Regions from separate parts of the Chryseobacillus diguaensis genome, predicted to be linked through region 2. Evidence: a T-box and tRNA genes for the amino acid it is inferred to sense, from the RefSeq annotation. Region 2 holds a T-box; the other holds one or more tRNA genes.
What was found. A T-box is a leader RNA that pairs with one kind of tRNA and senses whether it is charged. The one in region 2 lies ahead of alaS (alanine--tRNA ligase), so its partner is inferred to be a tRNA-Ala.
Positions count from the first base shown of each region.

Region 1 (3,424 bases), on a different contig from region 2:
AATGTCTATCCAAGAGAAATTGAAGAATTTTTATATTCTCATGACGATATCATTGACGTGCAAGTTATTGGTATTCCTGATGCAAAATACGGCGAACGGGTTGCAGCCTGCATCAAAGTGAAGGAAGGGAAACAACTCACCTTGGAAAATGTGCGGGAATTTTGCAAGGATAAAATTGCTTTTCATAAAATTCCGGATTACTGTTTCTTTATGAAAGAGTATCCGATGACGGCTTCTGGAAAAATCCAGAAATATAAGCTCCGCCAGCAAGCAGAAAGATGGGTGTCCGAAAAAGTGTAAGAAGGTAAGCGGTTGCGGAAAGCGACTTATAAAACTTGGTTTGCTATGATAGCTCTAAAGGAGTGATAAACATGTTTGAACATATGAAAGAAGTTCGAGGGGAACTATTAAATGAAGTAGAGAGTGTCTCAGAAGAAGAATTTCACCAAAAACCTGAAGAGGGTCAATGGAGCATTGGACAACTAGTCGATCACCTTCAAAAAATTGAAAATGTAATGACAGAAACATTTAAAAGAATCGCACCTTCTGCAGAGGACAAAAAAGTGGAAGAAAAAAATCTTGTGGCTGTAACAGATCGATCATATAAAAAGGATGCTCCCGATAGTGTCGCGCCAGGAGAAGAACCTATTAATCGCGAAGAGGTTATCATGGCTTTAACGGAAGCCCGCAGAGATCTTATGGCATACGTGGATATGCTGGATTATGATTTATCCGCTAAATCTCTTAAACATCCAGTAATGGGTGAGCTATCTGTCAAACAATGGGTAGAGTTTATCGGTTACCATGAAGAACGTCATCTTAATCAATTGAGAGAAATTAAACAAGCAGTGCTAAGCTAAGAGGCTCAGGCCTCTTTTTTTTCTTTCTCGTTCATCTGTAAAATCATTGCCATCTCATTTATCCAAGAAGCCTTTATTAGGTTTTATCTAAGGCTGTTTAACGTCAGGATTCACGCTAAAAAATATTGAAAACCCGTTCCAAGAAATACATTTAATGAATTAACTCTACTGTTCCGGAAAATCTGTTCACTGAAAAGATAGCTTTGTCATCATCAGCTGACTTTGTTTCATCACTGCTCTCAAGCCACTTGGCAATGCAGACATATTTTTCTTTAACCTGAGCTTGAAATGATACACCAACTCCATCTTTCCCCTCATTTTTGAGTTTCTCTGCAACAAGGAGTAAAGCTTCTTCTCTGGAAACCGCTTTATCCGCCAAAACTTCCTTTTGAAGCTGGGACGGGATAACACTAGCCTTGATGACATGTTCTACATACCCATTGTATAAAAGTAAACAGCCTATCCCTGTCAGCACTGCTCTTTTTGCCCACTTCACGCTGTCATCCTCCTGTGATTTTCCTACTGGTAATATCGTCATATTCCCTTTAGTTTTTATAGATTTTCAAAAATTATCCTTTATTTTTGGCTGGAATTTTCATCATTGAACTTTTACAAAGTGCAGTTTCCGCAAAGATTGTTGCTATTCGTATGGTCTTAGAATATAAAGATGAACCTCATGGCATCTTTTCTTAAAATTCGAAGATGTATTCTTGCTCTATTTTCACTTAAACGGATGAAAAAACAACAAAGTTTAAGAAAGACTGTTTTCGCAGAGATTGTTGTTTTTCGTACATGCTTTTACCAGCATCTTTTCTCATACCAATGGTTTCGAGTACTAAATATAGGGTCATGAGCAACATATTTTAAGAAAAGAGTCTTTAAAAAAGGGCTTTCAAAAAACTCACTTGAATGTATTGACTTTATTCTAAAATTATATATTATATTAAATATGTCTTATAAATGGGGGCTTAGCTCAGTTTGGAGAGCGTTTGGCTGGCAGTTTTGAGCTGGTCAGTATAACTCGTGGGGCTATGGTATAATGGGATTACGCTTGACTGGCAGTCAAGTAATGCGAGTTCGATTCTCGCTAGCTCCATACCAAATTTCAAATAAAATGCACAAGGCTCAGTTCGTGAGCTTTAACAACCTCTTGAGAGAACTTTGTACAGGGTTATTTCTGTAAAAGTTATCTTAGGAGGTTTTTTAATTGTTAATCGAGATGGTACAGAAGGATTTTCTGGCAGAGAAAAAGTTTGAGGGGCTTACACTCAAATAAGTATTGATGGTTACGTCAATTTATTCAAACAGTGGAATGAGCGGCTCTCTCAAGAGGAAATTGAACGTACTCAGGAGCTGATCCTAGAGTTATGAAAAGCTTTTATGAATTACAAAAAAAGGCTTCTTAAAAGTTTGCAGAACTTATGAGAGACCTCTAATATTTAAAATCAGCACCAAATGGGTATTGTGAAAACCCTCACTCCAATCTTAAGGAAATCCATGATTTAAATGGTTAAAAAACAGGGAAATATGATTATTCCTGTTTTTTTATTTATTTAAGTGAAACGCTTAATATTCACAATTTCACAAAAAATATGTATAATTTTGTTATAAAAGAATGCTAGATTATTTAAGAGGGTTAACCAAACACAATTATAGGAGGGAAAAATGAAAGCGATTTCTAGATTTTTTACGGCTCTTGTACAACGGTTCTTACCGGATCCCTTTGTATTCGCTTTAATACTTACTCTTTTTTTATTTGTTTCAGGCATTCTATTTACGTCCCATGGACCGGTTGACATGATGCAATATTGGGGACAAGGATTTTGGAATCTTTTGGCATTTGCCATGCAGATGAGCCTAGTCTTAGTAACAGGGCATGCCCTTGCCAGCTCCCCGCTTGTAAAAGGATGGCTCGTTAAACTTGCGGGTGTTGCCAAAACGCCTGCGCAAGGAGTCATACTTGTAACTGTAGGTTCAGGAATTGCGTGCTTTATTAACTGGGGTTTTGGATTAATCGTTGGTGCATTGTTTGCTAAAGAAGTAGCTAAGAAAATAACAGGGTCTGATTATCGATTCTTGATTGCATGCGCTTATATCGGCTTTCTTACATGGCATGGAGGACTTTCTGGCTCTATCCCGCTTGTCGCAGCTACACCTGGTAACCCGATGGAAAAAACAGCTGGTTTGATTCCGCTGACACAAACCATTTTTACTGGTTATAACCTTTTCATTACACTTGCTTTGCTGATTGTCCTCCCAATTATGACAAGACTTATGATGCCGACAGGAAAAGATGTCATTGGTATTGATCCAAATGTTTTAGCTGAAGATGAAACAGCCGCAGCAATCATAGTGGCACCAGCAACTGTAAAAAAAACATTTGCAATTCATATGGAAAACAGCCGGCTCCTTAGTATTGCTATTTCTTTGCTTGGTTACGCATATTTAGCCTATTTTATAGCAACAAATGGTTTTAAAATCGACATTAATACGGTAAACTTATTTTTCTTTACAACAGGTCTCCTTCTTCATGGTACACCACTATCCTATATGAACGCTGTTGC
Region 1 covers NZ_JBMKNV010000005.1:11,649-15,072, forward strand. The annotation lists gene ACOT8F_RS09490 (AMP-binding protein) at 1-300, shown strand, start outside; gene ACOT8F_RS09495 (DinB family protein) at 372-860, shown strand; gene ACOT8F_RS09500 (hypothetical protein) at 1,012-1,356, opposite strand; tRNA gene ACOT8F_RS09505 (tRNA-Ala) at 1,886-1,956, shown strand; gene ACOT8F_RS09510 (TIGR00366 family protein) at 2,526-3,424, shown strand, end outside.
Region 1: it encodes a tRNA-Ala, which carries the amino acid that the T-box ahead of alaS (alanine--tRNA ligase) is inferred to sense. The anticodon was not compared.

Region 2 (3,424 bases):
CTCCAAAAAGAGCCATTGCTCCCATGGCTTTTGCTTCTGCAATGGGTTTATGTTCGATGCGGACATTGATGGATTCCCAAATTTTTTCGTTTACGATTATTTCGATTTGCGTCAATTCATCTTCTGTTACCTGGCCGAAGTGGGAAAAGTCAAAACGCAGACGGTTCTCTGTCACAAGCGAGCCAGCCTGATTGACATGCGTTCCAAGAGTATCTTTTAAAGCCTGATGCAGCAAGTGAGTTGCTGTATGGTTTTTAATCACGCCTGTACGGCTTTTCTTGTTTACAGTTGCTTCAACAAGATCATTTGTTTTTAGAATGCCGCTTTCAACGATGACACTGTGAAGATTTTGTCCATTTGGAGCTTTCTTGACGTCCTTAACTTTAGCCGTTACTCCTTCATTCACCAAATAGCCTTCATCGGCAATTTGTCCGCCGCTTTCAGCATAAAAAGGAGTCTTATCCATAATCACTTGAACTTCCTGACCTTCATGGACTTCATCCACTAGCTGTCCTTCCTGCACAAGAGCAAGAATGCTCGAAGAGTGAACAGTTAGAGTATCATAGCCGATAAAGCTGCTTTCAACTGTCAGGTCTCCCAGAACGCCGCCTTGAACCTGCATGGAGCCAACTTCCTGGCGTGCCGCACGGGCTCTCTCACGCTGTTTTTTCATTTCTTCTTCAAAGCCTGAGTGATCGAGCTTCATTTCTTCGTCTTCCGCATACTCTTCTGTCAGCTCAACAGGAAAGCCGTACGTATCATAAAGTCTGAAAACATCTTCCCCTGGAATAACAGAACTTCCAGCTGCTTTTTGTTTTTTTACAACTTCAGAAAGAATAGCCAGGCCATCATTTAACGTTTCATGGAAACGCTCTTCTTCGTTTTTAATCACCTTTTGAATAAACGCGGATTTCGCTTGAACTTCCGGGTAAAAATCTACCATTATTTCACCGACAACAGGAACTAGCTCATACATAAACGGACGGTTGATGTTCAATTTTTTCGCATACCGGACTGCACGGCGAAGAAGGCGGCGAAGCACGTAGCCTCTGCCTTCATTAGAAGGAAGAGCACCATCCCCGATTGCAAAAGTCACGGTACGGATGTGGTCTGCAACGACTTTAAAAGCAGTGTCCTCTTTATCTGTTCTGTATGATTCACCCGAAATAGATTCTGTTGCTTCAATAATCGGCATAAACAGATCCGTATCGAAGTTTGTTGGAACGCTTTGAATAACAGAGCACATGCGCTCAAGACCCATGCCTGTATCAATGTTTTTCTTCGGAAGCGGCGTATAGCTTCCATCTGGATTATGATTGAATTCAGAGAACACAAGGTTCCACACTTCCAAATAACGCTCATTCTCTCCGCCAGGGTAGAGTTCTGGATCAGCTGGATCATTTCCATATTCCACGCCGCGGTCATAGAATATTTCAGTGTTAGGTCCGCTTGGGCCTTCACCGATATCCCAGAAGTTTCCTTCAAGTCGGATAACGTTTTCTTCAAGCACACCAACCGTTTTAGTCCATATTTCAAACGCTTCATTATCTTCCGGATGGATTGTTACAGAAAGCTTTTCAGCTTCAAACCCGATCCATTTCTCACTCGTTAAAAATTCCCAAGCCCAAATGATGGCTTCTTCTTTAAAATAGTCTCCAATGGAAAAATTTCCGAGCATTTCAAAAAAGGTATGGTGGCGTGCGGTTTTCCCCACATTTTCAATATCATTTGTACGTATGGATTTTTGAGCATTTACGATTCTTGGATTGGCTGGGATCACTCGGCCGTCAAAGTATTTTTTCAGCGTAGCAACTCCGCTGTTGATCCATAAGAGAGACGCATCGTCCTGAGGAACAAGCGGCGCACTCGGCTCAATAGCATGTCCTTTTTCCTTGAAAAAATCAAGGAACATTTGGCGGACTTCAGCAGATGTTAAAACTTTCATCAAAGATTCTCCTCCTTGCAGATATCAGGGTTTAATACAGGCAGAATGCAAAAAAACTCCCGTTCCTGTATAAATAGAAATTCTATTTGCACAGGGACGAGAGTTTCTCGCGGTACCACCCTGGTTATGGATTTATCCATCACCTTCATTCGGCCGTAACGCGGACCACACGGCAGGTATTAGCTGCACTCCGGATGAGCTTTCTGCAAAGTCTCTTTTAAAGGTTCTTTCAGCCTAAGGAACCTTCTCTCTTAAAAATAGACATCAGCATACTTTTTCCGTCATTGTGTTTACTATGTATAGGTGAATTATAGCTATTGGAAGCGGTTATGTCAATGCTGTCTAATTACCCTGATCCCGTGTTCTACAACAACTTTCAGAATGGCTGTAACCGGAACGGCCAGAATTAAACCAAGCACTCCGCCAAGCTCCCCTCCTGCAGCAAGAGCAAGCATAATAATGATCGGATGCATATGAAGGCTTCTTCCCACGATAAACGGTCCCAGAATATTCGCTTCAATAAACTGAAGAACCATAATTAAGATCACTACGACAATGACTGTATTCGTTCCCATGCTTGCAGCAATGATAAGGGCAGGTATGGCCCCAATAATCGGACCGAAATACGGAATAACATTGGTTACGCCGATGATCAGTCCAAGGATAAGAGCATATTGAACCTTAAAGAAAAAGAAGCCGATAAAAGCCAGCAGCCCGATAATAACACAAACAAAAAATTGCCCTCTAATATAGTCTCCAAGAGAATGATCTGCATCTCTTATAAACTCTTTGGCGGGTGAGCGCCATCTTTTAGGTGTCAAATACCAGGCTGTTTTTTTGATTTGTTCCACATCCCGCAGCATATAAAACACGAGGAAAGGGATCAGTGTTAAAATAACCACATAGTTAAATAAGGCCTGTATGCTCTCAATCAGCCTGTCAATAAGCTGTGCCAGCCATTCCTCTGATTTTGCAACAAGCCCTTCTATACGGTCATGAATGCCATCTGGCCAGTGATCCGTATGGTCGCGTATCATGGTCAGCCACTTTTCATAAATCCCCATGAGCTGAGGTATATTGCCTGAAAGCTCCATTAGCTGATTAATCAGAATAGGGATGCCTCTGTAAAAGCCATATCCGATCAAACCAAAAAACAGAATGTAAATAATGAAAATCGAAACGGAACGAGGAAGTCCCGTCCTGTGAAGTCTTTCAATAATGGGATGAAGCAAATAGGTGATAAAGGCGGAAACAATAAATGGAATAAAAATGGCTTCTGCCATCAGCCATAAAGGATTCCATAATTCGCGCAGCTTTAAGAAAAAATAAACACACAGCAGGATCAGCAAAATGATGCCTGCCCGCAATAAAACCTGTTTCTCCTTCACGATCATCCCTCCTGGAGATTATTGTTAGGGAAACAAGAGAGAAATATTCATGGGTGTTCCAGTAAGCAAAAAAATCCCCGTCATTTTGACG
Region 2 covers NZ_JBMKNV010000003.1:376,749-380,172, reverse strand. The annotation lists gene alaS (alanine--tRNA ligase) at 1-1,945, opposite strand, end outside; T-box leader at 2,035-2,239, opposite strand; gene ACOT8F_RS06865 (AI-2E family transporter) at 2,278-3,339, opposite strand.